4 regions of the Mesorhizobium sp. M0960 genome follow, and region 2 is predicted to be linked to each of the others. Evidence: predicted binding sites of a transcription regulator. Region 2 holds the regulator's gene; each other region holds the start of a gene.
What was found. Region 2 encodes LexA, which represses DNA repair genes until DNA is damaged. Its sites were predicted from a motif close to TGTTCNNNNTGTGTTCNG; they were not measured.
Positions count from the first base shown of each region.

Region 1: NKH63_RS17165 (DNA recombination protein RmuC) is a predicted target of LexA. The motif match lies at 4,697-4,714, and genes of this name have one in related genera.
Region 3: NKH63_RS06630 (helicase-related protein) is a predicted target of LexA. The motif match lies at 3,048-3,065, and genes of this name have one in related genera.
Region 4: NKH63_RS04585 (single-stranded DNA-binding protein) is a predicted target of LexA. The motif match lies at 2,790-2,807, and genes of this name have one in related genera.

Region 1 is NZ_JAMYNN010000008.1:164,022-171,697, forward strand. It holds gene NKH63_RS17135 (DUF6481 family protein) at 1-115, shown strand, start outside; gene sugE (quaternary ammonium compound efflux SMR transporter SugE) at 199-513, opposite strand; gene NKH63_RS17145 (hypothetical protein) at 667-792, opposite strand; gene NKH63_RS17150 (transglutaminase-like domain-containing protein) at 1,008-1,817, shown strand; gene NKH63_RS17155 (cation diffusion facilitator family transporter) at 1,924-2,886, shown strand; gene NKH63_RS17160 (GFA family protein) at 2,954-3,358, shown strand; gene NKH63_RS17165 (DNA recombination protein RmuC) at 3,402-4,664, opposite strand; gene def (peptide deformylase) at 4,768-5,298, shown strand; gene fmt (methionyl-tRNA formyltransferase) at 5,315-6,244, shown strand; gene NKH63_RS17180 (GNAT family N-acetyltransferase) at 6,241-6,750, shown strand; gene truA (tRNA pseudouridine(38-40) synthase TruA) at 6,769-7,524, shown strand; gene NKH63_RS17190 (hypothetical protein) at 7,506-7,676, opposite strand, start outside.
Region 2 is NZ_JAMYNN010000007.1:14,293-21,968, reverse strand. It holds gene moaC (cyclic pyranopterin monophosphate synthase MoaC) at 1-192, shown strand, start outside; gene NKH63_RS15115 (molybdopterin molybdotransferase MoeA) at 192-1,397, shown strand; gene NKH63_RS15110 (hormone-sensitive lipase) at 1,405-2,235, opposite strand; gene kynU (kynureninase) at 2,331-3,578, opposite strand; gene lexA (transcriptional repressor LexA) at 4,050-4,781, shown strand; gene NKH63_RS15095 (ComEC/Rec2 family competence protein) at 4,775-7,240, opposite strand; gene gltX (glutamate--tRNA ligase) at 7,337-7,676, shown strand, end outside.
Region 3 is NZ_JAMYNN010000002.1:318,527-326,202, reverse strand. It holds gene NKH63_RS06630 (helicase-related protein) at 1-2,881, opposite strand, end outside; gene phbB (acetoacetyl-CoA reductase) at 3,599-4,324, opposite strand; gene NKH63_RS06620 (acetyl-CoA C-acetyltransferase) at 4,429-5,613, opposite strand; gene phaR (polyhydroxyalkanoate synthesis repressor PhaR) at 5,892-6,500, shown strand; gene NKH63_RS06610 (hypothetical protein) at 6,628-7,074, opposite strand; gene NKH63_RS06605 (TetR/AcrR family transcriptional regulator) at 7,176-7,676, shown strand, end outside.
Region 4 is NZ_JAMYNN010000001.1:924,971-932,646, forward strand. It holds gene NKH63_RS04560 (hypothetical protein) at 366-662, opposite strand; gene NKH63_RS04565 (ATP-dependent Clp protease proteolytic subunit) at 762-1,367, opposite strand; gene NKH63_RS04570 (SRPBCC family protein) at 1,394-1,888, opposite strand; gene NKH63_RS04575 (ArsR/SmtB family transcription factor) at 1,915-2,229, opposite strand; gene NKH63_RS04580 (cupin domain-containing protein) at 2,311-2,700, opposite strand; gene NKH63_RS04585 (single-stranded DNA-binding protein) at 2,909-3,421, shown strand; gene NKH63_RS04590 (OsmC family protein) at 3,544-3,966, shown strand; gene NKH63_RS04595 (MarC family protein) at 3,975-4,604, opposite strand; gene NKH63_RS04600 (hypothetical protein) at 4,679-5,209, opposite strand; gene NKH63_RS04605 (helix-turn-helix transcriptional regulator) at 5,296-6,120, shown strand; gene gyrA (DNA gyrase subunit A) at 6,269-7,676, shown strand, end outside.

The sequences.
Region 1 (7,676 bases), on a different contig from region 2:
GCGCATCGCCCGTTTTCTTGCCGACGAGGCCGAACGCAAGGCCAAGCGTGACGCACGCTATGCCGCGCGCAAGCAGCGCACCGGCAGGACGCCGCCCGGCTTCTCCGCCCGATAGCGCCTTCCGGCGCTGATCAGCCGAATTCAAGAATCAGGGCCGCCTTGCAGCGGCCCTGAAGGCGTTTGGTCTGTCGGGCCGACTTAAGCCGCGAGCTTCAGTCCCATAATGCCGCAAACGATGAGCGCGATGCAGGCCAGCCTGATCGCGGTCGCCGGCTCCCCGAGCAGCCATATCCCCAACAGCGCCGTGCCGACGGTGCCGATGCCGGTCCATACCGCATAGGCTGTGCCGACCGGCAGTGCCTTCAGCGCCAGGCCGAGCAAGGTCAGGCTGACAATCATCGAGGCTACCGTCAGGACGGTTGGCAGCGGCTTCGAGAATCCGTCGGTGTATTTTAGGCCGATCGCCCAGCCGATCTCGAACAGGCCGGCGAAGAACAGGAAAATCCACGACATCGGAACGCTCCGTTTCGATGGCTCCCGGCCGATCTCTTGAAAGCGCAAAAACTATCTTCGCCGCATCCATATGGGATGCTCGTGCGCTTAATGAACAACAATACCGGCCGCATTTGCGGCCGGTCGAAATAAGCCAAAACGGTAGCTGCGGCCCTACTTGTCCTTCAGCTTCATCGCCTTCACCGGCGGTGCCTTCAGGGCCGGCGCCGGAGCGGGTTTCTTCGCGTCCTTCTTCGGCTTGCGGGCTTCCTTGCCTGCCTTCATCGCACCTTTAGCCATGATTCGTTCCTCCGGTTGATGTCTGGCGAAGTGAAACAAGAGAAAACGCTAGACTGCAAGAGGCCGCTGCCGTGCAGTCGCCTTGGCCGATGGCTGTCAACCGGTTTCTAATTCCCTCGTAAACCGCAGCGGTCCGTGCGATGGTCCTCTTCGCACTGCAGCATCAGCCCTTGCGTTTCGCCGGCTGATGATCGCGCAGTCCGGTCAGGACGACAATGCGGATCCACATCGGTTGCCAGATGAGCTTCGACTTCCCGCAGGAAACACCGCTGATCGCGATGCTCAACGTCCATTATTCGCGCGCATCCGATCTCGAGCGGCCGGACTTCCTGACGTCGAACCCGCCGGTGCCGATCGAAAGCTATCGCGACAGTTTCGGCAATTGGTGCAACCGTCTCGTTGCGCCGGCCGGGCGCTTTGCGTTCGGCACGGACGCGGTCATCCGCGACCCCGGCTCCTTCGAGACGCGCGAGCTGACGGCATGGCAGCATGAGGTGCGCGATCTGCCGTCGGAGACGCTGCTGTTCCTGCTGCCCAGCCGCTATTGCGAGAGCGACGTGCTGGCGAACGAAGCCTGGCGGCTGTTCGGCAATACGCCGCTCGGCATCCCGCGCGTCCAGGCGGTCTGCGACTTCGTCCATAACCATATCGTCTTCAACTATTTCAATGCACGGCCGACACGCACCGCAGCCGAAGCCTATCGCGAGCAGAGTGGTGTGTGCCGCGACTTTGCCCACCTCGCAGTCGCCTTCTGCCGCGCCCTGAACATCCCGACCCGCTACTGCACCGGTTATATCAGCGATATCGGCCTGCCAAAGCCGTGGTCGGACATGGATTTCGCCGCCTGGATGGAGGTTTATCTCGGCGGCCGCTGGCACGCGTTCGACCCGCGCAACAACGCGCCGCGCATCGGCCGCATCCTGATTGCCTCCGGACGCGATGCCGCCGATGTCCCACTCACCCACATTTTTGGACCGGGCGCGCTGGCTGGCTTCAAGGTCTGGACGGAGGAGGTCATCGAATAGCCTCTCGCGCTGCCCTTTTGAACAACTCGACACTTCGGGCGTTGTTCGAGCTGTGGAGCGTGGGCGTGCTCCGCTAATCTCGGTGCATCAACCAAGGCAGCACACCATGGCGGCGCATGGCGGGTCGAAAAAAGTGATCTATGCGGCGCTCGCCGGCAATCTTGCGATCGCCCTGACCAAATTCGCCGCTGCCTTGTTCACGGGCAGCTCGGCAATGCTCTCGGAAGGCGTCCACTCGCTCGTCGATACCGGCAATGGCAGCCTGCTGCTTTACGGCATGCACCGCGCCGCCCGGCCGGCCGATCGGACGCATCCGCTAGGCCATGGTCGCGAGCTGTATTTCTGGAGCTTCATCGTCGCGCTCCTCGTCTTTGCACTGGGCGCCGGCATATCGTTCTACGAAGGCGTGACGCACATCATGGCGCCGGAGCCGATTGCCAACGCAAAGGTGAACTACGCTGTACTTGGCCTTTCCTTCCTGTTCGAAGGCACCTCCTGGCTGGTGGCGCTGAACGAGTTCCGCCACCAAAAAGGCAGCCACGGCTGGCTCGAGGCGGTGCAGCTCAGCAAGGACCCGAGTGTCTACACCGTACTCTTCGAGGACAGCGCGGCACTTCTCGGCCTCGTTGTCGCCTTCGCCGGCATATTGGCGGCGGAACTGCTGGACATGCCGAAGCTCGACGGCGCCGCGTCGATCGGCATCGCGCTGATCCTGGGCGCGACCGCGATCTTCCTGGCCCGCGAAAGCAAGAGCCTGCTGCTCGGCGAGCCGGCCTCGCCCGAGGTGCAAATGAAAGTGCTGGCCATTGTCCAGCAGGACCCGGCGGTGCGGCGGGCAAATGGCGTACTGACGCTCCATATGGGGCCTCAGGAGATCGTCGCCGCTCTGAGCATCGAGTTCGAGGACCACTTGTCGGCGCCCGAGATAGAGACCTGCGTCGAACGCCTCGAGACACGGCTGAAGGCGGAGATGCCGGAGGTCACGCGCCTGTTCGTCAAGCCGCAGACCACCGGCACCTGGGAACGGCGGAGCAAGGCCTTGGCGGCGTCCGGAGGGGAGCCGGCCTGAGGAAAATGGCTGCGCCATCGGGCAGTCCCGGTTATGATTGCGCGCAAAAGCTCCAGGAGGAACGAAGATGAAAATCGACGGCGGGTGTCATTGCGGCGCCATTACTTACGAGGCCGAGGTCGATCCGGAAAAGACCACCATTTGTCACTGCATCGATTGTCAGAAGCTAACCGGAACGGCCTTTCGCGTCACCGTGCCGGCGTCCGAGGACAATTACACGATCACCAAGGGCGCGCCGAAAATCTACATCAAGACCGGTTCGAGTGGTGCCAAGCGCGCTCAGGCATTTTGCGGTGAGTGCGGCTCGCATCTCTACGCCACGTCGGCGGGCGCGGGACCGAAGGTTTACGGCATCAGGGTCGGCACGGCATGGCAGCGCGATCAACTGGTGCCGAGAAAGCAGATCTGGCATCGCTCGGCGCTGCATTGGCTGCCGGAATTCGAAGGCACAACCATCATCGAGGAGCAGTAGCGCCAGACCGGGCGAAGCCTCGGCTCCGGTTCCGGCGTAGCTCTCAATCGTCGCCTTCGACGACCCTTAGCCTCAGCTGCCCGGTTTTCGAATCGGCAACACGCGCGCTGCTTTCCGCTTTTGCTCCGCTGCCATTCGACCCAGCGGTGTCCTCCGCCGGCTGCACGCCAAACTCCAGCGCCTCGATCTTTTGTCCGCGCCTGGTCACCTTCGATGTCGAGACGAGGATGTCCTCGATATCCTTGGCCGATTGACCGAAATGCGTCTGCAATTTGCGCACCCGCTCGTCGAGCCGAGAGACGTCTTCCATCAGCCGGATGACCTCGCCCTGGATCAGGTGCGCCTGCTCGCGCATACGGGCATCCTTGAGGATCGCCTGGATGACCTGGATCGACAGCATCAAAAGCGATGGCGAGACGATGACGATCCGCGATCGATGCGCCTTTTGGACAACGGCCTCGAAATTCTCGTGGATTTCGGCGAACACCGATTCCGAGGGCACGAACATGAAGGCAGTGTCCTGCGTCTCGCCCTGGATCAGGTATTTTTCGGAAATATCCCGGACATGCACCTCGATGTCGCGGCGGAAAGCCTGAGCGGCGGACTTCTGCAGGTCGGCGCCTTCGGCGGCACGGATGGCATTCCAGGCCTCGAGTGGAAACTTTGCATCGATGGCAAGCGACGGTGCGCCGTTCGGCATCTTCACCAGGCAGTCGGGCCGGCTGCCATTCGACAAGGTCGCCTGGAATTCATAGGCGCCGTGGGGCAATCCGTCGGCGACGATGGCTTCCATACGCGACTGGCCGAAGGCGCCGCGCGTCTGCTTGTTGGAAAGGATCGCCTGCAATTGCACGACCTGGCCGGCCAGCGACTGGATGTTGCCTTGCGCGATATCGATGACCGCCAGCCGCTCCTGCAGCTTGGCGAGGCTCTCATGCGTCGATCTCGTCTGCTCGGTCATGGTCTGGCCGAGGCGGCCGGTCATGGCGTCGAGGCGCTGGCCGATCGACTGGGTCAGTTCGGCCTGACGTGCCCCGAACACTTCGGCGATAGCGCCCATACGGCCCTGCATTTCCGCCTGGCTTGCCAAGATGCCGGCCATCCGCACCTCGGCGTCGCGGGCGTGGTCGGCGGCTTCGGCGGCCGCCATTGCACGCGCCTTGGCCGATCGCCAGAGCGCAATGACGAGCGCCACGAACAGGCCGAGGAACAGCATTGCGCCGAAACCCAGAGCATGGCCGAGCGTGATCGTGGTGGCGCCGAGGCGGGCGACAGGTTCGGACAGGATGGTGGCCAGATCGTTCATGCCGACAGCATAGATGATTCGGTCTGGCGGCACAGATCAAAACGTGAACGACCAGAAGGCGTCCCGGTTGACGCTTTTCCTGCGAGGTCTTAGGTGAGACGCCATGTCGATCAAGCCGCTTATCATCCTCCCCGATCCCGTCCTGCGTCAGGTTTCAAAACCGGTCGAGCGTGTCGACGGTGATTTGCGTAAACTGGCCGGCGACATGCTGGACACCATGTATGACGCGCCCGGCATCGGCCTCGCGGCGATCCAGGTCGGCGAACCCTTGCGCTTGCTGGTGATCGACCTCGCCAAGGAGGACGAGACGCCGGCACCGCACGTCTTCATCAATCCCGAAATCCTCGACAGCTCCGACCAGCGTTCGGTCTACGAGGAAGGCTGCCTGTCGATCCCGGATTACTATGCCGAGGTCGAGCGTCCGGCAGCGGTGCGGGTGAAGTATCTCGATCGCGACGGCAAGCTGCAGGAGATCGAGGCCGAGGGGCTGATGGCGACCTGCCTGCAGCATGAGATCGACCACCTAAACGGCGTGCTGTTCATCGACCACATCTCCAAGCTGAAGCGCGACATGGTGGTCAAGAAATTCAAGAAGCTCGCCAGGGACAAGGCGCCGGGCAAGATGGTGGGATAGGGGTCGACGAATGCCCCTGCGTGTCATCTTCATGGGTACGCCCGAATTCTCCGTGCAGACGCTGCGAGCGATCGCCGGGGCAGGGCATGAATTGGCAGCCGTCTACACGCAGCCGCCGCGCGCCGCAGGCCGGCGCGGGCTCGAGCTGACGCCGTCGCCGGTGCAGCGTGAGGCGGAGCGGCTTGGCATCGAGGTGCGGTCGCCGGTGTCGCTGAAGAGCGAGGCGGAGCAGCAGGCGTTCCGCACCTTGCGCGCCGATGTCGCCGTGGTCGTCGCCTACGGGCTGCTTCTGCCCAAACCTATTCTCGAGGCGCCGCGGCTCGGTTGCCTCAATGGCCACGCATCACTATTGCCGCGCTGGCGCGGCGCTGCCCCTATCCAGCGCGCCATCATGGCCGGCGATACCGAGACGGGCATGATGGTGATGCGGATGGAGGAAGGCCTCGACACCGGGCCTGTGGCAATGGTTGAAAAATGCGCCATTGGACCCGACATGACGGCCGGCGATCTGCACGACCGGCTGATGATCCTGGGTGCTGCGCTGATGGTGCAAGCGCTCGAACGGCTCGAGCGGAATACGCTGACATTTACCACACAGGCGGAGGTGGGGGTGACCTACGCCAAGAAAATCGATAAATCGGAGACTCGCATAGACTGGCTGCGACCTGCCGGCGACGTGCACAACCAGATTCGCGGCCTGTCGCCCTTTCCCGGTGCATGGTGCGAGGCCGAAATCGGCGGCCGCATGGAACGGCTGAAACTGCTTCGCTCGACGCTCTCGCAAGGCGCCGGCGAACCGGGAGGAATTCTCGATGACCGGCTGACGGTTGCCTGCGGGTCAGGCGCGATCAGGCTGGTCGAAGTTCAACGTGCGGGCGGAAGGCCCATTGCCGCGCAGGAGTTTCTGCGCGGGGCCAAGCTCGAAAAAGGGATGAAATTGTCATGAGCATGATGTCCATACGCGCGGCGACGCCGCGGGACCGCGAGGCGATCCGCCTTGTCGAAGAACACGCATTCGGCCAGCAGGCGGAGGCCGGACTGGTCGACGCGCTGGTCACCGGCGGTGATGCCGTCGTCGAACTGGTGGCGGACGAAGACGGGCAAGTGGTCGGCCATATCCTGTTTTCACGGCTCTTCGTGCAGAATGGCGGCAAGAGCTTCCCGGCAGTCGCGCTGGCGCCGCTGGCAGTCGAGCCGTCGTTCCACGGCACCGGCATCGGCGGTGCCCTGGTCCGCGAGGCTCATATCCGCCTGAAAGCCGCCGGCGAGACGCTCGCTGTGGTGCTCGGCGATCCGGCCTACTATGGCCGCTTCGGCTACAGCCGCGCCCGTGCAGCGAAATTCGAGAGCGACTACCAAGGCGAGGCTTTGCAGGCGCTTGCCTGGGGCGAGGCGCCGGAGACCGGCAGGCTGGTCTACGCCTCGGCCTTCGGCTCAGCCCTCGCCGCCTGATTTCGCCTCGATCCGGGAATGCCGCGTTTTCGCCTCGACATCGAATATGACGGCAGTCTCTTTGCCGGCTGGCAACGCCAGGCCAATCAGCCTTCGGTGCAGCAGGCGATCGAGCAGGCGATCGAGAAGTTCTGCGGCGAGCAGGTCTCTCTGCGCGCCGCCGGCCGCACCGATGCCGGTGTCCATGCGACCGCTCAGGTGGCGCATGTCGATCTGGTCAAGGCATGGCCCGGCGACAAGGTGCGCGACGCCGTCAACGCGCATCTGCAAGCGGCCAAGGCGCACATCGCCATCCTGAAGGCCGCCGTCGTGCCGGATGGCTTCGATGCGCGTTTCTCGGCGATCGGCCGCCACTATCTCTACCGTATCGTCAACCGCCGCGCGCCAGCAGCGCTCGACAAGGGCAAGATCTGGTGGGTACCGAAGCAGCTCGATGCCGCCGCCATGCACGAAGCGGCAAAAGTGCTGCTTGGCCGGCATGATTTCACCACCTTCCGCTCGACCCAGTGCCAAGCCACCAGCCCGGTCCGCACGCTCGACCGGCTGGATGTCAGCCGGGCGGGCGATTTCATCGAAGTCCGTGCTTCGGCGCGGTCATTCCTGCACAACCAGGTGCGCTCGATGGTCGGCTCGCTCAAACGTGTCGGCGAAGGCGGCTGGACCATTGCCGACCTCAAGGCCGCGCTCGAGGCGCGCGACCGTGCGGCCTGCGGTCAGGTGGCGCCGCCCGACGGGCTGTTTCTAGTCGGCGTCGATTATCCGACGCCTGGCTGATCCGGCACGCTGATACCGAGCAGCGCCTGCAGGCCGAACAGGACGATCAGCGACGCCACGAACATGCCGGCAAAAACAGCGCTGCCGACAGCCGCACCCCTGCCGATGGCAACGTTGGTCATCCGCCAGGTCAATACCATTGACAGCGCGAA
Region 2 (7,676 bases):
GTCACCGGCAAAACCGGCGTTGAGATGGAGGCCCTGAGCGCCGTCTCGGTCGCTTGCCTGACCATCTACGACATGGCCAAGGCGGTCGACCGCGCCATGGTCATCTCCGGCATCAGGCTGGTTGAAAAGACCGGCGGCAAATCCGGCGACTACAAGATCACCGAAGATGGGGTCACCGAGGCAGGCCGCTGATGGCGCTGGTCCCAGTTGCTGAGGCGCTCGAGCGCCTGTTGGACGGCGCAGCTGCACTGCAGGGCGAACGCGTCGCGCTGCTGGATGCCGCCGACCGCGTGCTGGCGGAGCCGGTTGTGGCGCTCCGCACCCAGCCGCCGTTCAACGCCTCCGCCATGGACGGCTATGCCGTGCGGGCGGCTGATATCGCGTCCTTACCAGCAAAGCTTTCGGTGGTCGGCATGGCGCCGGCCGGAAGCGGCTTTGCCGGGACGGTGCAGCAGGGGCAGGCCGTCCGTATCTTCACCGGCGCGCCGCTTCCCGAAGGCGCCGACACCATCGTCATCCAGGAGAACGTCCGCGATCTCGGCCGCGGTGTCGTCGAAGTGACGGAGCCGACGGCGCAGGGGCGAAACATCCGCCGCCTCGGGCTCGATTTCGCCAAAGGCGACGTCCTGCTGCACAAAGGCCGCCTGCTCGACCCGGCGGCCTTGTCGCTGGCGGCATCGGCCAACCACCCCGAGGTCGGCGTGGTCAAAAGGCCGTTGGTCGCCATCATCGCCACCGGCGACGAATTGCTGCCGCCGGGCAGCGAGCTTGGCCCCGACCAGATCATCTCCTCCAACGCCTATGGTGTCGCCGCCGCCGCACAGTCGGTCGGTGCGCGAGTGCTCGACCTTGGCATCGCGCCGGACCGCAGGGAGGCGATCGCTGCGCTGGTGGAAAAGGCCGTGAAGGCTGGCGCGAACGTCATCGTCACGCTGGGCGGTGCCTCGGTCGGTGACCACGATTTCGTCCATGACGTGCTGACCGGGCAAGGCATGACTCTCGATTTCTGGAAGATCGCCATGCGGCCGGGCAAGCCGCTGATGTTCGGGCGGCTGGGCGACATTCGCTGCATCGGCTTGCCCGGCAATCCGGTGGCGAGCCTGGTCTGCACCCAGCTCTTCCTGAAGCCGCTGCTGGCGCGGCTCGGCGGCCGCGCCTTTCAGCAGGATATGCGTGAGGCACGGCTCGGCGCTGCCATGCCGGCCAACGATCTCAGGCAAGATTATGTGCGGGCTGTTGTCACAGACGACGCCGGTACGCTCGTGGCGACGCCGTTCGGCATCCAGGACTCCTCGATGCTGAAAATGCTGGCCGATGCCAACGGGCTGATCGTCCGTGCGCCGTTCACGCCCGCCGCGGCGGCGGGCGCCGCCTGCGACGTGCTGATGCTACGCTGAACCTGCCTCACTCCGAGATCAAGGTCCGGGTCAGCGGATGGTCTGGATCGGCCAAACCGTCGATGATGTTGAAATGATGCCGGTCAGGCTCGACCACCGAACTGGTCGCGGCACCCAGGCCGATCCAGATATTGGCCAGCAACGCGCTCTGGCGCAGGAATTCGGCGCGCTCGCCGCCGCCGGCCCAGCAGGTCAGGCGGGCCTTGTCCATCGGGCGCAGCAGCACCGGGCTTTCGGCCTGCGCCTCGGCCTCATCGATCGCCAGCGTCTCGTTCATGCCGGTGCGCATGATCGGGCGCAAATCGTGCACACCCGAGATCGATACGACATGGCGAATGCGCCGGACAATTTCGGGCGCCAGCGGCGTCGTCGTCGTAACCATTCGGCTAACAAGATGGCCACCGGCCGAGTGTCCGGTCAGCATCAGCGGCCCTGCGACCATCCCCGCCGCCTTGCCGATCGCCGCGCCGACTTCCTTGACGATGCCGCCAATGCGCATCTGCGGACAGAGCGTGTAGGACGGCATCGCCACGGCATAGCCGCGATCAACAGCGCCAGCGGCAAGATGCGACCAGAAACTCTTGTCGAATGCCATCCAGTAGCCGCCATGGACGAACACCACGAGCCCCTTGGGCTTGGTGGCCGGCAGGAAAAGATCGAGCCGGTTGCGTGGGCCATCGCCATAGGCCATGTCGAGCCGCGCCCGGCCCTCGGTCGAAAGCACGTCGCGAAAAACCCGCGCGGGCTCGACCCAGGCCGCCGGCCAGCGATCGCTGCCGGCTATGTTGGCGCCGTTGGCATAGGCGTTGTCCCAATCGGCAATGTGACGTTCGAACACCCTGCGCCCTCCCCTGGCAATATGGCCTTGCAACGACCGTGAGCATCGCGCGGCGCGTCGTCGCCAGCCTCACGATTCCAGCTCTCGCATCAATCTCAAGTGACAGCCGCCTTGATGGCGAAGCGCGCATCCTTCCACGCACCGGTGCGCAGGATGTCCTCAAGCACTTCGACGGCCTGCCAGACATCGGCATAGCCGACATAGAGCGGGGTGAAGCCGAAGCGCATGGTCGATGGGGCGCGAAAATCGCCGATCACGCCACGTTCGATCAGCGCGCGCATGATCTGGTAGCCATGCTCGTGCATGAATGAAATCTGGCTGCCGCGTTTTTCCCCGTCGCGCGTGCTTTCGAGCGTTAGCCCGTAAGTGCCGCACTTTGCCTCGACAAGCTCGATGAACAGATCGGCCAGCGCGATGCTCTTCTTGCGCACCGCCGTCATGTCGACATCGTTCCAGATGTCGAGCGCGCCCTTCAGCGTGCGCATAGACAGGACCGGCTGGGTGCCGCACAGAAACCGGCGGATGCCGGTGCCGGCCGCATAGCCTGGCTCGAAGGCGAAGGGCCGTGCATGGCCCCACCAGCCGGTGAGCGGCTGCTGGATGTCGGCAAGATGCCGCTCAGCCGCATAGATGAAGGCAGGCGCGCCCGGTCCGCCATTCAGATATTTGTAGGTGCAGCCAACGGCAAAATCGGCGTTTGCCGTGTCGAGCTCGACTGGCATCGCACCGGCGGTGTGGCAGAGATCCCAGACGATCATCGCCCCGGCTTCCTGGGCCCTGCGCGTCAGCGCCGGCATGTCGCGCAGTTCGCCCGACTTGTAGTTGACGTGGTTGACCAGCACCACGGCGGTGCGTTCGTCGATCAGCTCTTCGATGCTCGGCGCGTCGACCCCCGAGAGGCGCAGCAGCGTATCTTTTCGCGTCGAAACCACACCCTCAGCCATGTAGAGGTCTGTCGGAAAACTGTCGCCCTCGGCGACGATGACCTGCCGCTCCGGCCGCATGGCCATGGCGGCGTGCAGCAGCTTGTAGATGTTGACCGATGTCGTGTCGCAGACCACCGTCTGGCCGGCCGCGGCACCGATCAGGCGCCCGAGCTGGTCGCCAAGTTCGAGCGGCATGTTGAACCAGCCGGCCGTGTTCCAGGCGCGGATGAGATCATGCGCCCATTCTTCGGTCACTGCCTTGCTCAATTCATCGAAAGCGGCACGCGAAGCGGCCCCTAGCGAATTGCCGTCGAGATAGATCACTCCTTGCGGCAGCACAAAGCGGTCGCGCATCGCGCGCAGCGGATCTGCAGCATCCATCGCCCTTATGGCCACGAGATCGGGAATTCCTGTCATGATTTGTCTGCTCCCCAAGATTCACCGCAACGCCGGACACGCATCGACGGCATCCATCGGTCACGAGCGGTTCTCCATTACCTGGTATCGCGCAGCAAGGCTCCACCGGCGACAAGTTGCCTGACCACGCGGTGGAAACCAGGAGCCAAGCCAACCCAACGTTGGCGTTTTGAGTTCGTTTCGTTCACGGTGCATTGACCAAACCGCACAGTCGATACGGCTTCAATTCCGTGCCCCTTTGCCGGCTGACGGCCGATACCAGTGCCGCCTTCTGGAAACCCAGAGGCCGCAAACGAAAGCAGAATCAAGGCGATGAGGCCCGCGGCGGTGAAAATGCAGCGTCCCGGTTTGGCGAGTGGTATCGTTACCCGAGCCCTAACACATTCATTAAACTTTAAACAGTTGCGGAACACAACTGGAACAGATAGTGTTTGTTCTGGGTTTGTTTTTCTGATTCTGTTGGGGGTCGCTATGCTGACACGCAAACAACACGAACTGCTTATGTTCATCCACGAAAGGCTGAAGGAAAGCGGTATCCCGCCCTCCTTCGACGAGATGAAGGAAGCGCTCGACCTGGCTTCCAAATCGGGAATCCACCGGCTGATTACGGCGCTGGAGGAGCGCGGCTTCATTCGCCGTTTGCCCAACAGGGCCCGTGCGCTGGAGGTGCTGCGCCTGCCCGATTCGATCGCCCCCGGCCTCAATGCGGCACGCAAGTTCTCGCCGAGTGTCATCCAGGGCAGTCTTGGGCAAGGTCCTCGGCAAGGCAAGCCGACATCGTCGCGCGTCCCTGCAGCCGGCAATGACGACGATATCGTCGCCGCCGTGTCTATCCCGGTGATGGGCCGCATCGCCGCTGGTGTGCCGATCGATGCCATCCAGCACCAGACGCATTCGATCTCGGTGCCGCCGGACATGATCATGGGCGGCGAGCATTATGCGCTCGAGGTCAAAGGCGATTCGATGATCGAGGCTGGCATTTTCGACGGCGACACGGTGATCATCCGCAATGCCGATACGGCGAGCCCCGGTGAGATCGTGGTGGCACTGGTCGACGAGGAAGAAGCGACGCTGAAGCGGTTCCGCCGCAAGGGCGCCTCGATCGCCCTGGAAGCCGCCAATCCGGCCTACGAGACGCGCATCTTCGGACCAGACAGGGTCAAGGTGCAGGGCAAGCTCGTTGGGCTGATCCGCCGCTACTGAGCTGCGCCCTTGGCGCCGGCTTTTGGCTTGTCGGCTCTGCGGTATGGCGGCATGCCCCGCGCCGCGCGTGAAAATTTCCGCTGCACGTGCCAGGGCCGGTATGATTTTTCGACGGCGAAGCGGATTTCGGCGCGTGTTGCCGCTTGTGGATCGAAATAGACGGCCGCACTTCCCGCGCGCGCCAGTTGCCGTTTGGTGACGACGAGGACCAGCCGATCGTAGTAGCAGGGATTATGGGCGGTGGCGTCGTCGATGACGATCAAGCTGGCAAAGGCGCAGGCTGGCCGTGCAGTATCGCGGTCATTGGCTAGCGCGATGATCGCGCCGGATGGATGCCTGGCAAGGCAGAGACCGTCCGTGCAAATGAACGGCATGCCCGGCGGTAAGTCGGCCGGATCGGCAATGTCGAATTGCGGATCGTTCTTTCCAGGTGTTTCCGGCGCGACGATAGCCTCTGATGTGAGCGCGCGTTTCCAGTTGTCGATGGTGAACTCATTCGGGCGTGCCCGGTTGACCGCGAGTTCACCGCTGCCGATCGGCAGCGCGACGAGCCGTGCGTCCTCCGAGATCAATACATCGGGTACGCGCGTCTGCGTTGTCGTTAGCAAGCCGGCGAGCGCAAAAGGAAGGGCCACGAGCCGCAACCAGGTCGTCGCCATGCTGGCAATGACGAGGGCGATCGTCACCAAAAGGACAGATCTCAGCGAAATCAGCCCGACCGCATCGATCGGCGAGCGCTCGGAGATCCACCCGGACAGGGCGATCATCGCCGTCAGCCCCTTGCCCATCACGTAGAGGAAAGGCCCATCCGCGCCGAACGGCATCGCCAGCGCACTGAGGACGGCGAAGGGCATGACGACCAGTGAGACGATAGGCATGATGGCCAGATTGGCGAACAGGCTGAGCGGCGCCACGCGCTGGAAATGCCATATGGCGAAAAGCGCCGTGGCGCTCCCTGCAATGATCGAGGTCATCGCCAGGCCGCCCATGCCCAGCAGTACCTTTCTAGTGGCAAAGCGTAGCGGCGACCGCCGGGGCGGCGGCGTGGTGGCCCCGCCGGCGCGGTAATCGGACCAGCCTGCATAGGCGCCGACAAGGGCCGCCGTCGCGGCGAAGGACATCTGGAAGCTCGGACCGACCACCTCGTGCGGCGACACCAGAATGACCGCGATGGCCGAGATCGCCAGGTTGCGCATGGTGAGCGCGGCCCGGTCGAACAGCACGGCGATAAGCATCACCGCCAACATGATGAAGCTGCGTTCGGCCGCCACCACAATGCCGGAAAAGACGAGGTAGGCCGCAATCGAAAAAAGCGCGGCGGCCGCCGCGTATTTCTTGACCGGCCGTCGCGATGAGAAATCGGGAAACAGCGCAAAGGCGCCGCGCAGCAGCGCCATAATGGTGCCGGCGACCAACGCCATATGCAGCCCCGAGATGGAGATGATGTGGTAGATGCCGGTACGCCGCATCGCTTCGTTGATCTCCTCGGGAATGCCGGCGCGCACGCCGACGATCAGCGCAGCAGCAATCTCGCCCTCGGCGCCGCCGATGCGGCTGCGGATATGGTCGGCGATGGATTCGCGCGCGTCTTCGATCGCGGAAGAAAGCCGCGCGGCAAACGGCATGCTGCCCGACGACACGACTTTCGGATTGCCGAGAAAAAAGCCGCTGCCGCCGATACCGGCAAAATAGCTGTCGAAGGAGAAATCATAGCTGTCGGGCCGCACCGGCCCGGTCGGCGGCAGCAGCCGCACATAGCCGGCGATCTCGGAACCGGCGGTCAGCTCAGCCGGTATTTTCATCGCCGAAACGCGGACCCGTTCCGGCATGTAGCGCAGTGTCGGCCTGGCGGTTGAGATCACATCGATCGTCAGCCTGATGCGGCCGCTCGCCATGGGCTCGAACGATACGACGCGACCCGTGAGGCGCGTCGAGATTTCGGAACCGAGCATATGCGTTCCGACACGCCAGGTCTCGACCTTGGCGGCAAGCACGCCAAGCGCGCAGAGCAACGCCGCCATGAAGCACAGGCGGGTTCTGGGCCACGACCGCGAGGCGACGGCACAGAGGGCTGCCAAGGCGACGATTGCGATCGGCTGTGGAAAGGCCGGCTCCACCGCCAGCGCAAAATATACGATCACCCCGCATGCGAGGAACACCGGCACCAGCAGGAAGGCGACCCCACGGTCGAGCTCCAGGCCGACCGCCGAGGTTACGCCGTTGCGGATACGGGACGGTGACGGGAGGCGGAAACGCCGGCGTAGGCGCACGATGGGCTCGGCCGCGGGCACGAGAACCGTTGCTGGGTCGCTCGCCGGCAGCGACGGGGCATCAAAGCGTGGAACCGGCAGCAATGCCGGTGCCGGCAGGACAGGCACGGGCGCGGCAAACAGCAAGCGTTCGCTGACGCCGCTGCCAACGTCCTCGCCCTCGCCCGCACCACGGCCTCGCACAGCCATCGGGTCTGCCCCTTGCGCCCTCGACCTCCTATGCTACATGAACGCGCAACGCGCGAAAGTCCGCAAACCCACTTCCTTCGCCTGCCTGAGAGTTCCATGCCCGACAAGGTCGTCACCCGTTTTGCCCCCTCGCCCACCGGCTATCTGCATATTGGCGGGGCGCGCACGGCGCTGTTCAACTGGCTGTATGCCAAGCACACAGCCGGCACGATGCTGCTGCGCATCGAGGACACCGACCGCGAGCGTTCCACCGATGCGGCAACCGCGGCCATCCTCGACGGGCTTTCCTGGCTTGGCCTGACATGGGACGGTGAGCCGGTGTCGCAGTTCGAGCGTGCGCCGCGCCATCGCGAGGTGGCCGAGGAACTCGTTCGCATGGGCAAGGCCTATTATTGTTACGCGACGCCTGCCGAGTTGGAGGCAATGCGCGAGAGCG
Region 3 (7,676 bases), on a different contig from region 2:
CAGGTTCGGCCGGCGATGCTTCCATAGTGTCGGAAACCGGCGGCTCTGCCGGTGCCGTAGCCTCAGTTTCCGCCCCAAGTTCCGTCCTTGGCTCAGCCGCTGGTTCTGCAGCCGCTTCGGCGGCGGGCTGGGTCTCTTGCGTGACTTCTGCCGCAGCTTCAGGGGCTGGAGCTTCCGGCTGGTCTTCCGCGACAGGCTCTGCCGCCGCTTCGGTCACGGCTTCGGCCGCCTCCGCAACAGGAGCCGCATCCGACACAGGCTCCGAAGCCTCCGCCGAAACCTCCGCCGGCGGCTCTGCCGCGGCAGCTGCTTCCGCCATCCTCGCCTGCTCGGCTCGCGTTGCCTCTTCCGCCGCCTGCTTTGCAGCGGCCGCTTCACGCGCGGCATTGTCCTGTGCTTCGAGCCGCGCCTTGACCTCGGCCGCCGGCTTGGCATCGGCGCGATAGCCGAGCCCCTTCAGGATTTCTTCCATGTCGTCGGCGGTGGCGCCGAGGATCGACATCATCGGCGGCGTCACCATGAAGGACTGACCGTCATAGGCGCCGTCGGGGCGAGGTCCGAGGCCCGGCTTCCAGTTGGTCGCCGGCCGGATCAGGTCGGCCAGCCGTTCGAGAATATCGACGCGTACAGCACGCCGGCCAAGATTGCGGTAGCCCGCCAGCTTGTAGAAAGTCTTGTCGAAGGTTGGATCGATGACCACCGAGGTGCGGCCGGAGGCCAGTGCGTGAACGACATCGCCGAAGCCGGGCTTGTCCTTGCCGTCGTTTCTCAGCGCCCACAGCAGCGTTATCAACCCGGCCGGCGCCGGCTTGATCAGCGCCGGCACGAAGACATGGTAGGCGCCGAAGCGCACGCCGAGACGGCGAAGCGCCGCGCGGCCCTCCTGGTCGAGCGACTTCATCTCGTCGGCGATGTCGCGACGGTTGATGAGGCCGAAATGCTCGACGAGCTGGAAAGCGATGCCGCGGCCGATGCCGGTGATCTGCTCGGCATTCTTGAGATCGACCAGCGGCTTCAGCAGGGATTCGATCTGGAAATTGACGAAGCGCTCGGCGCGCGCCGCAACCTTGTCGCGGGCCGGGCCGGTGAGTTGCTCGTCGGCGAGCAGAACGAGACGCGGCTTCAAAGCGTCTTCGCCAGCGACCAGCGTGCCGATCGGCGCGCCGATCCAGCGCAGCGTGCCATCCGAACCCAGCGCGATGTCGCCATTGGCCGAGGCGCCGAAGCGTTCGGCCCGCGCCTCGAACTCGGCGGCAAGCGCCTTCTGCGCCGCCGCCCGCACCGCCTTGGCGTCCTCGCCGCCGGCGCTCTGGTCGGCGGTGAAGCGGAAACCCTGCAACTCGCCGACGTGATGGCCTTCGACGAGGACGGTTCCGGTTGGGCTGATTTCGGCTTCAGGCATCGTGTTTTCTCTAAGGCGCCGCATGAGGACGGAAGTCCTGCGGTCTACAAAACGTTTCGTCAACCGCTCATGCAGCGCATCCGACAATCTGTCTTCGATTTCGCGCGTCTTTTCCTGCCAGTGTGCCCGATCGGCCAGCCAGCCGGGCCGGTTGGAAACGAAGGTCCATGTGCGGATCTGGGCAATCCTGTGCGATAGCGTGTCGATATCGCCTTCAGTGGTGTCGGCGCGGCGCACCTGCTCGGCCATGTAGTTCTCGTCGACATGGCCGTGCCTGGCAAGGTCCATGTAGATGGAGGCGATCAAGTCGGCGTGCTGGGCCGGCGCGATCTTCCTGTAGTCGGGCAGCGCGCAGGCTTCCCACAGCAGCGCCACCCGCCTGGCGTCGGTGGTGAGTGCCCGGATGTCCTCGTCGCGCGACAGATGCTCGAGCGCCTGCGCGTCCACGGCCGGCAGTGCGCGCGTCAGGCCTTCGACCGGGGCGTTGGTCTCGATCGAGCGCTTCAGCGCATCGAGGTTGGCGAAATCGAAATGCGCGGTACGCCACTGCAGCACTTTCACCGGATCGAAATCATGCGCCTCGATCTTCTTGACCAATTCCTCATCCAGCGGATCGACCTGGCCGGTGACGCCGAAGGTGCCGTCGCGCAGATGCCGGCCGGCACGGCCGGCAATCTGGCCGAGCTCGGCCGCGGTCAGGTTGCGGTACTGGTAGCCGTCGAATTTGCGATTCTGGGCGAAGGCGACGTGGTCGAGGTCGAGGTTGAGGCCCATGCCGATGGCGTCGGTGGCGACGAGGTAGTCGACATCGCCCGACTGGAACAGCGCCACCTGGGCGTTGCGGGTGCGCGGGCTGAGCGCGCCGAGCACGACGGCGGCACCGCCCTGCTGGCGGCGGATCAGCTCGGCGATGGCATAGACCTCGTCGGCCGAGAAGGCGACGATCGCGGTGCGCCGCGGCAGGCGGGTCAGCTTCTTCGAGCCGGCATAGGCAAGATGCGACAGCCGTGGCCGGGTCACCACCGACACGCCCCGCAGCAGGCGCTGCAGAATGCCGTGCATGGTGGCCGCACCCAGCAGCAGCGTCTCCTGGCGGCCGCGCAGATGCAGGATGCGATCGGTGAAGATGTGGCCGCGTTCGAGATCGCCAGCGAGCTGGACCTCGTCGATGGCAACGAAGGCGGCGTCGGTCTCGCGCGGCATCGCTTCCACCGTGCAGACCGAGTATTTCGCGCCCGCCGGCTGGATCTTTTCCTCGCCGGTGATGAGCGCAACCTTATGGGCGCCGACCTTCTCGCAGACGCGCGTATAGACCTCGCGGGCAAGCAGCCTGAGCGGTAGGCCGATGACGCCGCTCTCATGCGCCACCATGCGTTCGATGGCGAGATGGGTCTTGCCGGTATTGGTCGGGCCGAGCACGGCCGTCACGTCTCGACCCGACAGGATCAGCGGTTCAGTGTGTTTCGGATGGATGTTCATCGGCCTGGAAATAAGGCTCTCTGCCTCGCATTGTCGGGAGCGCGCCCATATTGGCCGCGTATGACAGGCGACACATAGGGATTTCGGGCGCGAAGCGAAAGCGGAATGTGCCGAGGGCAGGCTGATTGGTCGGTTCGAAGCCAGAAATCTGTTCCCGATTAACAGTTGGAACGAGTCTGGAACGAATCAGCGACGAATCACTGACTCGCGCTGATTCAGGTTTTGTTCACGGCTACATCTGGGATTTCTGCCGGCGAGTCTCACCACATGCTGAATCACAGAAACTGGCCCGATTCATGCAGGCGGCATTCAAACGAGCACCACCGTTAACCTTTGCCGGTGAATGATCGTGGCCGGCCAATCTGCTTCGCCCAACATTATGAAATTATTGATGTTTCCTAATCCGCTTTAATCATTTCGAGGGTGTTTTCGGCTCTCGCCGTTAACGTTCCGCTCAAAGCCGGAACGAATCGGCGACGAATCAGCGATAGGCAAAGTTTCTTGGTTTGTTCACCGCAACATGTTGTGTTGTGAACAGCTTTTCCACCGAGAATCCACAGGCTGCCGGGCAGTTTTTGCACAGGCTGCGCAGCGGCCGTTAACCTTTGCGTGCCGGATTGGGGGGAGATCTTGCAACGGGAAGACCGCTATAGAAACGGGCCGTTTTGCAGGCCCGTTCGTCCAAGCGCGTATCTATCTCAACGTAAAGATAAACGGTCAGGCGATGTACTGCCCGCCATTGGCTGATATGGTCGAGCCGGTGATGAACCCGGCATCGTCGGAAGCGAGGAAGACGACGCAGCGCGCGATCTCCTCCGGCTCGCCGAGACGGCCGACCGGGATCTGCGGAAGGACACGCTCGTTGAGCACCTTCTCGTCCATCGCTTTGACCATCTCGGTGGCGATGTAGCCGGGGCAGATGACGTTGACGGTGATGCCGGCGCGCGCGCCTTCCTGGGCCAACGCCTTGGTGAAGCCGATATCGCCGGCCTTCGAGGCCGAATAATTGACCTGGCCGACCTGCCCTTTCTGGCCATTGATCGAGGAGATGGTGATGACGCGGCCGAATTTGCGGTCGCGCATGCCGCCCCACAACGGATGCGTCATGTTGAAGACGCCGGAAAGGTTGGTGTCGAGGACCTCTTTCCATTGCTCGCGCGTCATCTTGTGGAACATCGCGTCGCGCGTGATGCCTGCATTGTTGACCAGCACCGATACGGGACCGAGATCGGCCTCTACCTGTTTGATGCCGGCAGCGCAGGCCTCGTAGTCGGCAACCGACCATTTGTAGACCGGGATGCCGGTCGCTGCCTTGAACTTTGCTGCCGCTTCCTCATTGCCGGCGTAGTTTGCGGCAACCGAATAGCCGGCGCTTTTCAAGGCGACCGATATCGCCGCGCCGATGCCGCGCGACCCGCCTGTGACGATTGCAACCTTTGTCATGTGTCCTCCCGGGAAATGCAGATGACTGAGCGTTGAAGCGGTAGGTTTTGCCCTCTATTCCCTACTCGCTTTGCGCCAGTATCCTATTCGTATCGCTTATCTCATCACAATGCTTCCACGCACATGGCAACGCCCATGCCGCCGCCGATGCACAGCGTGGCAAGACCTTTCTTGGCACTTCTGCGACGCATTTCGTAGACCAGCGTGTTGAAGATGCGGGCGCCCGAGGCGCCGACCGGATGGCCGATGGCGATGGCGCCGCCATTGACGTTGACGATGGACGGGTCCCAGCCCATGTCCTTGTTGACGGCGCAGGCCTGCGCGGCGAAGGCCTCGTTGGCTTCGACCAGATCGAGGTCGCCGACCGACCAGCCGGCCTTGGCCAGCGCCTTGCGCGAGGAGGGGATCGGTCCCGTCCCCATGATCTGCGGGTCAACGCCGGCGGTCGCCCAGGAAACGATACGCACCAGCGGCGTGATGCCGCGCCTTGCGGCTTCCGCTTCGGTCATCAGCACCACGGCGGCGGCGCCGTCATTGATGCCGGAAGCATTGGCTGCTGTCACCGTGCCGTCTTTGTCGAAGGCGGGCTTGAGCTTGGTCATGGCGTCGATCGTCGCGCCATGGCGGATGTACTCGTCCTGGTCGACTATCGTGTCGCCCTTCCTGCCCTTGACTGTGAAGGCAACGATCTCGTCGTTGAATTTTCCGCCTTTCTGCGCAGCCTCGGCCTTGTTCTGGGAAGCCAGTGCGAACTGGTCCTGGTCGTCGCGGGTGATTTGGAACTGGCGGGCGACGTTCTCCGCCGTGTTGCCCATATGATAACCATAGAAGGCATCGGTCAGGCCGTCCTTGATCATGGTGTCGATCAGCTTGAAATCGCCCATCTTGACGCCACCGCGCAGATGCTGCGCATGCGGAGCCATCGACATCGATTCCTGGCCGCCGGCAACGATGATTTTTGCATCGCCCTGGGCGATCTGCTGCATGCCGAGCGCGATGGCGCGCAGGCCGGAGCCGCAGAGCTGGTTCAGGCCCCAGGAGGTCGCCTCCTGCGGCACGCCGGCGGCCATGGCCGCCTGCCGCGCCGGGTTCTGCCCTTGAGCCGCGGTCAGGATCTGGCCGAGAATGACCTCGTCCACCTCCTTGCCGTCGACGCCGGCGCGGGCAAGCGCTTCCCTGACGGCGACGGCACCCAGTTCATGAGCTGGCGTGTTGGCGAAGGCGCCGTTGAAGGAGCCGACAGGCGTGCGCGCCGCACTGGCGACAACGATGGCGTTGGAAGCGGACATGTTCTTCTCCAGACTTTCGGGGAGCGATTTCGGGTGCCGTCGGGGACTTTTCTTGCCCTTTCCACAACCCGAGTCAAACCCGAAATGGGCATGGCGTTCCTCCGCGGCAAGCAGGCCGCGCGTCGCTGCGATGACGGCCCATCCGTGCTGCGCAGCATAAAATGTTCCCGCACTGCACAAACAGCTTGGATTCATGACGCTTTTGCGCATATCCTTTAACAAGGCGCAATCGTTACCGGCGGCTTACTTAAGCTGGCCGGTGTCCGGGGAGGATGCAGATGGCCGCGAAAGACGAACCTATTGTTATCAAGAAATATGCCAATCGCCGTCTCTACAATACGGGCACCAGCACCTATGTGACGCTCGAGGATCTCGCAGAAATGGTCAAAAAAGGCGAGGACTTTACTGTCCAGGACGCCAAGACCGGCGACGACATCACGCATCCGGTGCTGACCCAGATCATCTTCGAGCTGGAGAACAAGGACGGGCAGAACATGCTGCCGATCCCGTTCCTGCGTCAGCTCATCGCCTACTACGGCGACCAGATGCAGATGATCGTGCCAAGCTTTCTCGAACAGTCGATGCTGGCCTTCTCGAAGGAGCAGGAACGCTTTCGCGAGCAGATGAAAGATGCCCTCGGCAAGTCGCCGATGGACATGATGAAGATCGCGACGCCGATCAAGGTGCTGGAGGAGCAGACTCGGCGTAACATGGAAATGTTCCAGAACGCCATGCGGCTGTTCACGCCGTTCCCGCCTGCGGGGTCTGCGCCGGCAGCAGCACCGGCCGAACAGGCCAGGAAAGAAACACCGGAAAAACCGGACGACCTTCAGGAGCTGAAGGAGCAGATCGCCGCGATGCAGCGCAAGCTCGACACGATGTCGTGACTGCCGGCCGGCGAAGCGCCGGCCCAAAATTTCCCTCAGCAGGCCTGTGTCAGAAAACATCTTCGCCTCGAAGGTGAAGATGTCATCCACGCTCTATTTTGTGGCACGCTCTATTTCGTGGCATGCCCTATTTCGTGGTCACCGTCACCAGAGCGGTAACAGGTTTGCCGTCTACTAGAATGGGCCGGTGATGATCATCGGCAAGAAGCACGCCGATCACGTGTCTGCCGGCGGCATCCGGGCAATGGCCGAAACGGGCCTTGATAAGATCACCGCCAAAGTCGCTGTTCATGCTGTTGTACGGCTTGCCGGGGATGTTGCAGGTGTCTCCGTTGGGATCGATCTTCATATGCACGTGGCGGCATTGCTTGATTTCCCCGCACTCACCCGCAGTGAGCAGCCTGAAGTTGCTCCTGACGACAACGCCTATCGCCTTCTCAGGAGAATTGCCCAGTTCGACAACTGAACCCGCCGTCGGCCAGACGACTTCCAGGGTGGGCCGATCCTCGGCCTCGGCAGATACGAGCGACAATAAGGAGAAAGCGAGGGCAGTCGTTGCGGTGATGCGAAACATGGTAACCTCCGTTGCGATGTAAACATTGATTACATACGCAGCGCTCGAACACAAGGGAAATAATCAGTGATTACATTCCGCTCTCGTGCTATTTGACTGAGATGACCAAGACAACTGATTCCGACGAAGCCGGAGATGCCAAGCGATACCATCACGGCAATCTCGTCGAGGCCTTGATCACGGCAACCGTGGAGATCATCGAGGAGCGGGGAGCCGAGCATGTGTCCGTACGCGAGGCCGCAAAACGTGCCGGCGTTTCGCCCGGCGCGCCATTCCGGCATTTTCGATCGAAAACAGCGCTGCTCACCGCGGTCGCCGAACAGGCCATGGATCGGCTGACAAAGGCCGTTGCCAAGGCGCGGTCGAAAATCGACAGCGCAGATCCCATTGAGGCCTTCGAAGCAATCGGACAAGGCTATCTGGAATGGGCAATTAGCAACCCCACGCATTTCCAGATCATCAGTTCCCGAACCCTGATTGATTTTGAAGGGTCGGACAGCCTTCGTGATCAGAATGAGGCTATTCGGCGGACGATGATCGACTTGCTGACGCAAGCGCAACAACAGGGTCGGCTTGCTCCCGGCACCGACTTTGATCATCTT
Region 4 (7,676 bases), on a different contig from region 2:
TGCGAGACGCCGCGGGTTATGCGATGAGCGCTTCGACGACGACAGTCACAATGAACAGAAGGAGAGCAGAGGCATGACTCCACCGGATAGTTCCTTGAGGCTCCACGTGTCGCTGGAGCCGCGGCAGGTATAAGTGGCCAGGTCAGGCGTTTTGCGCTATCTGCCAACGTTGACTTGCCGATCCCCACAACAATCAGAGACTGCTAGTCGGATCGTCGGCTGAACGCCGCGAAGCATCCGAAATAAAAAGCCGGCAGTACACTCCCGGCAATTTGGATTTCAGATCCAAGAAGCCCCGTCAGTTGCACAAGCAATGGCGGGGCTGTTCGTTTGAAGCGCACATTTGTGGTGCATACCAGGCGAACTTAGCGGCTGGGAGGCCTGATCCCGCCGGTAGCGACATCGATGGTTATGCTACCGGAAATCCGAACTTCGGTATCGCCGATCTTGAACGTGCCGTTGCCGCTGCTGGGAACTGCGTCGTCTGGCTCTGGCTGCGGCGCTGGCTCGGCGATGCGATAGTCGCTGGTCACACCGGGCAGGGCGCCCCGTTGCGAAGACGTCGAATTATCTTGGGCAAGTGCCATGCCCACCAGCATGTTCGTGCCGGCAACTGTGGCGACGGCAACGCATAACAGGCTGCATGGACGGTTCGCGATCATCACCGGACTATAGTGCCGCGATAGCGGCAAGACCAGACCGACTGCCCTGAAATTGCTGGGCGCTCAGTCGCCTCAGTGCCGGCCGCCGCCTTCGCTCGTTCACGCGGCCTGTTTGCGAGTGTCGAAAACATGGTCGACGAGGCCCCAATCCTTGGCCTCCTGCGCGGTCATGAAAAAGTCGCGGTCGAGCGTGCGTTCCACTTCTTCGTAGGTGCGGCCGCAATGCTGGGCGTAAAGATCGGTCATGCGCCGCTTGGTGCGAAGGATGCCCTCGGCATGGCGCTGGATGTCGGAGGCCTGGCCCTGGAAACCGCCGAGAGGCTGATGCAGCACGATGCTGGCGTTGGGCAATGCGATGCGCCGCCCCGGCGTGCCCGCCATCAAGAGGAACGAGGCCATCGAGGCGGCGAAGCCCATACAGACGGTGGAGACCGGGCAGCTGATGTACTGCATCGTGTCGTAGATGGCGAAACCGCTGGTCACCACGCCGCCCGGCGAGTTGATGTAGAGGGAGACCTCCTTGTCGGGATTGTCGGATTCCAGCGACAGAAGCTGGGCGCAGACCAGCGCCGAGGTGCCGTCGTCGATCGGGCCGTTGATGAAGACGATGCGCTCGCGCAGCAGCCGCGAAAATATGTCGAAGGCGCGTTCGCCGCGGCTCGACTGCTCGATCACCATCGGCACCAGATTGGCAAGGCCGCTCATCGTTTCTCTCCGTTGACTATTGTCGTTCAGGCCGCGCGCAGGAAGAGGCGCGGGATGTTGGCGGCGATCTGCTTGTGCCTGGGATTGCGCGCTTCAAACGAAAGCCGACAGCCGGCGCCTGCCATCGCGATCTCCGGCATCGCTGCCCGAGCAAAACCATCATGGACGATGCGCAGATGCGTGCCGCCGGAAAGGGTGCGATCGAGCGTAAAGGTGACGATGCTGTCCACCGGGCTGTCGTCCATTGGGCTGTCCACCGGGCTGCCGGGCGGCGCCTGTGTATCGCCGGGCGCCGGCCGTTCTCGCCAGGAATAGCGCAGCAGCCGTCCGGGATCGGCGTCGAGGATTTCGCATTCGATCGGCGCCTCCGGCGCTTTAAAGGCAAAGCGGCTACCGATCTTTGGTTCAATGTCGTTCGGCATCATCCAGGCCGCGAGCAGGTCCGGCACCGTCAGCGCCCGCCACACCTTTTCCGGCGGCTCCGGCAGCTCGCACTCGAACTCGATCTTGTCTGCCGCCATTTCCGCGCGTTCTTTGCCTCGGCTGGTCATTGGTCCATGTCCTTCAAAACCGTCTTGAGCCTTTCGATGCGCTCTGGCCAGAACGCGCGGTAGCGTTCGATCCAGCCGAGCAGTGGCGCAAGCCCCTTCGGATCGGCGCGGTAATAGGCGTTGCGACCGGCCCGGCGCTCGACCACGAGGCCGGCGCCGCGCAGCACGGCGAGGTGTTGCGATACCGCCGGCTGCGATACCGGCATGCCAGTGCGCAGTTCCGACACCGTCATCTCGCCGCCGGCGAGCCGCTCATAGACGGCGCGACGCGTCGGATCGGCCAGTGCCCGAAAAATCTCTGCTTCGATCATGTCAAAAGCATAAGTCGATACTTATCGGTTTGGCAAGCCGTGTTTTTAAGACAGGCGGTGTTTTTTAAGACGGGCGAGGTTTTACAAACTCGCTGGAAGCCAGCGTCTCACCATGTCAGGGGATCCGTTGAACGTCGCCTCGAAAACTGATGACGCGAGCACGGCATGGATATGAAGCATTTCGGAGCCGACGTTTCGGAAGCCATGTCGCCTGCGCGCGGCAACAACAAGCGACTGTCCGGCAGTCAAGACGACATGCTCTTCGTCGATCCACATCTCGGCCTTGCCAGCGATGACGGTAAGCACTTCCTCGACCGGGTGCCAATGTGTCGGGGCGCCAACCGCTGGTTCGACCCATTGTTCGAATATGCAAAGTTGAGTTGCGCCGTTGCGAGCCGAGACATGCATTCGGGTCTTTACCCCCGCCCGCCATTCTTCTTGCGGCTGATCGTCATGCGCAACCGTCTTCATGCGTTCGCCTCGATCCCATGGTCTGTGGAAATTCGACGCCAAGACACTACTTCTTGCTGACAACTATTGACAGTGCAGGGCCTGTACTATAGAACGAAAAGAGAACAAAAACGTTGTGGGAAAAGGCAGCGACGGCAGGCAGGGCTTATCCATAGCCTGTAAGGTGCAGCGACAGAAATCTGGTTTCGGATGAGCGCGGAGAAGTATCATGGCGGGTAGCGTCAACAAGGTCATTCTGGTGGGCAACCTCGGGGCGGACCCTGAAATCCGCCGCCTGAATTCGGGTGACCCGGTTGTCAACATCCGCATCGCGACGTCGGAAAGCTGGCGCGACAAGACTTCCGGAGAGCGCAAGGAAAAGACCGAGTGGCACAATGTCGTGATCTTCAACGATCAGATCGCCAAGGTGGCCGAGCAGTATCTGAAGAAGGGCATGAAAGTCTACGTCGAGGGCCAGTTGCAGACGCGCAAGTGGCAGGACCAGACCGGCAATGACCGCTATACGACCGAAATCGTGCTGCAGAAATTCCGCGGCGAGCTGCAGATGCTCGATGCACGGGGCGAGGGCGGCGGCCAGGTCGGCAACTATGCCGGTGGTGGTGCCAGCCGCGGGTCCGATTTCGGCCAGTCCGGCCCGGGAGAAAGTTTCAATCGCGGTGGCGCCAACAAGGGCACCGGCGGTGGTTCGTCGCGCGAACTGGACGACGAAATCCCGTTCTGATTTCTCGGGGCGGACTGCCCTTGCGGCGAAAAGCGCCAGCACCTTGGCCACGAAATGGCGTCCCGAAAATCTGTCTTGGATTTTCGGGACGTTGTGCGTTTGAGCGGTGAAAGGACGGATCAGTGAAAGCAAGGGTCAAATGGGTCGAGGAGCGCACTTTCGTCGGCGAGTCCGCCAGTGGGCACAAGCTGGTGCTAGGCACTGCGTTCGGGCCGGAGGGCAAGACGCCGGGGCCGAGCCCAATGGAGCTGGTGCTGATCGGCACCGGCGGCTGTTCGGCTTATGACGTGGTCCATATCCTGGAAAAGGGGCGCGAGGCGGTCGAAGATTGCGTCGTCGAACTCGATGCCGACCGTGCAGAAGCCGATCCCAAGGTGTTCACCCGCATCCACATGCATTTCGTCGTCAAGGGCCGGGCGCTGTCGCACGACAAGGTAAAGCGCGCGATCGAGCTTTCGATCGAGAAATACTGCTCGGCCTCGGCAATGATGGCCAAGACCGCCGTGATCACCCATGACTTCGAAGTGATCGAGACGGCGAAGTAGGGCGGTTCCTACGTCGCCATCAGTGCCTTGATGCCGTCGGCGACGAACTGCACGGCGAGCGCCGCCAGTATGACGCCAAGCAGCCGCGTGAGGATCGAACGGCCGGTCTGGCCGAGGATACGGTCGATGCGCTCTGACAGCACGAACACCAGGTAGGTGATGACAAGGCAGATCGCGATGATGCCGACAAGTGCTGTCTGCGCGCTAAAACCCTGAAACGAGCTTGAGAGCAGGACGGTCGCCGAAATCGCGCCGGGACCCGCAATAAGCGGGATCGCCAGCGGAAAGGCGGCGATGTTGTGGATCATGTCCCTGGTGATGGCGACATCGCCGATCTTCTCCTTGCGGTCCTGCCGGCGCTCGAACACCATTTCGAAGGCGATGAAGAACAGCAGAAAGCCGCCGGCGACGCGGAAGGCCGGCAGGGTGATGCCGAAGACTGACAGGATCGACGCGCCGGCGACTGCGAACAACGCCATCACCAGGAAGGCGATGACCGAGGCGCGCACGGAGACCTGGTTGCGCTCCTCGCGGTTCATGCCGCGGGTCACGGCGAGGAAGAGCGGCGCCAGGCCGGGCGGATCGATCGTCACCAGTATGGTGACGAAGGCGTTGAACAGGCTGTCGAAGCTCGGCATGCTGACCCTCCCCGCCGGCAATGCCGGATAACGGGATTGGTAGAGCAAAGCGGTGCCAGTGGAAACCGTGCGGATCAGGGGCTGGCGGCGCGCCGCGCCAGAAACTCGACTTCGACACGCCAGGTGGCGCCGTCGTCATACGAGCGCTCGCCCAGCCAGCGGAAGGAATCTCCGGTGATCCGGGAAAAGCTCCAGCGTACCGAAGCGCCGGTGCCGTCTGCGCCCAATTGGACGATCGTGTCGCCTTCGACGCGGCCCAGCTGGCGGCTGTAATACTGGTTGCGCGGGTCGCTCCAGAAGATGTGCCAGGCGTCGACGCCTGAGTCATAGACGCGCAACGTCGTGCCATAGAAGGTCCATTTGCCGAGCGACGGCGAGGGGCCGGCGTCGCGAGCGGGCAGGATCCATACGTCCTGGATCGCGCGGCCCTCGAGCACCCAGCCGAAATGCACTTCGCCGCGCCCGGTCAGCACCTGGCCGTCCTCGAGATGGCGCGTGGCGTCGAACGTCCAGGCGCCGACGAAGCGGCCATAAAGGTTCAGTTTCTCGGCAAGGGCCGGTACGGGCCTATCGCTGTGCAGGGCCTTGGCAAAGGAATTGGACATGGCTTCGCTCTCATCTTGTCAGGAGACCGGTAAGCATAGAGGCCGACCGGGGTTCTGCGCTTGGGAAAAATTGCTATGTTTCGGCGATGACGACGAGCGCGCATAGGCTGGCGTCGGGCCGAGGCTGGCAGGTGTTGGATGTCGTCTGCATCGCTAGTGCCGCCGACAGGCCATTCGAGGAGGAGCATCGGGATTTCTGCGTCGCCGCCGTGACCAGCGGCACGTTCCGCTATCGTGCGCGCCAGGGCACGGCGATGCTGGCGCCGGGCGCGCTCCTGCTCGGCAATCCCGGCACCTGCTACGAATGCGGGCATGAGCATGGCACCGGCGACCGCTGCCTCTCCTTCCATTTCGGACTGGCCTATATGGAGCGGATCGTCGCCGACGCGGGCGCAAAGCAGCTTGATTTCAGCATGCCGCGCCTGCCGCCTTTGTCGGCGCTGGTGCCGCTGCTCGCCGAAGCGGAGGCGGCGCGCGAGATGGCCGACACCGGCGCGTTCGAGGAACTCGCCCTGCGCATTGCCGGCGCAGCCGTGACAGCGGCTTGCGGCGATACGGATCGGGGACGGGCGCCAAGTCGCCGTGACCAGAAGCGTGTCGCCGAAGCGGTGCGCCGCATCGAAATCGATGCCGACCGGCCGATCTCGCTTGCCGAACTCGCCGACGAGACCGCCACCAGCCCTTACCATTTCCTGCGCACCTTCCGGCACGTTGGCGGCATGACGCCCTATCAGTTCCTGCTGAGAGCGCGGCTGCACAGGGCAGCCGTGCGGCTGCGGACGTCAGATCAGGCGATCTCGGCGATCGCCTTTGCGGCGGGATTCAACGATCTATCAACCTTCAACCGCCGTTTCCGGCGGCTGATGGGCGAGACGCCGGGAACTTATCGCGCCCGCCGGCGACGCTCGTGAAAGGGTGCCACGGCCATATCGTCGCAATTGGTGTATCCTTTTGAATTTGCCGCTAAAAACGACACTGGAAAACTGCCGCGATTATTGGAGTTTCGGGCCGGCTTCCTATATAAGCACCAAGTGATTCCTGATTAGATTGTGATCCGATTTGACCGACCAAAAGACACCGCGCGGCGCCGACGGCGGCCCCACCGGCATCGAGCCGATATCCATCATCGAGGAGATGCAGCGCTCCTATCTCGATTACGCCATGAGCGTAATCGTCAGCCGTGCGCTGCCGGACGTGCGCGACGGCCTCAAGCCGGTGCATCGCCGCATCCTCTACGCCGCCTATGAGAGCGGCTATCACTGGAACCGCAAATATGTGAAATCGGCACGCCCGGTCGCCGACGTGATGGGTAAATACCATCCGCATGGCGACGCCTCGATCTATGACGCTTTGGTGCGCATGGCGCAGGATTGGTCGCTGCGCGTTCCGCTGATCGACGGGCAGGGCAATTTCGGCTCGATCGACGGCGATCCGCCGGCGGCGATGCGCTACACGGAATCGCGGCTGACCAAGGTCGCGCATGAGTTGCTGGAAGACATCGACAAGGACACCGTCGATTTCCAGGACACTTACGATGCGTCGGGCAGCGAACCGAAAGTCCTGCCGGCGCGCTTCCCGAACCTGTTGGTCAACGGCTCCGGCGGTATCGCCGTCGGCATGGCCACCAACATCCCGCCGCACAATCTGGGCGAGGTCTGCAACGGCGCCATTGCCCTCATCGACAATCCGGCGATCGACCTGCCGGCGCTGATGGAGATCATTCCTGGACCGGATTTCCCGACCGGCGGCATCGTGCTTGGCCGCTCCGGCATCTACAGCGCCTATTCGACAGGCCGCGGTTCCATCGTCATGCGCGGCCGCGTCAACGTCGAGCCACGCGGCAACGACCGTGAATCGATTGTCATCACCGAGGTTCCCTACCAGGTGAACAAGGCGTCGATGATCGAGAAGATGGCCGAGCTGGTGCGCGATAAGCGCATCGAGGGCATTTCCGACATTCGCGACGAGAGCGACCGCCAGGGTTACCGCGTCGTTATCGAACTGAAGCGCGACGCCGTCGCCGATGTCATCCTCAACCAGCTTTACCGCTTCACCCCGCTGCAGACGTCCTTCGGCGCCAATATGGTGGCGCTGAACGGCGGCAAGCCGGAATTGCTGACGCTGACCGACATGCTGAAGGCGTTCGTCGCCTTCCGTGAGGAGGTGATCAGCCGGCGCACGAAATTCCTGCTGCGCAAGGCGCGCGACCGCGCCCATGTGCTGGTCGGCCTTGCCATTGCTGTTGCCAACATCGATGAAGTCATCAAGCTGATCCGCACGGCGCCGGACCCGCAGACGGCGCGCGAGCAGTTGATGGAGCGGCGCTGGCCTTCGGGCGACGTGGAATCGCTGATTCTGTTGATCGACGATCCGCGCCATCGCATCAACGAGGACGGAACCTACAATCTCTCCGAGGAGCAGGCCCGCGCCATCCTCGAACTGCGCCTGCAGCGCCTGACCGCGCTCG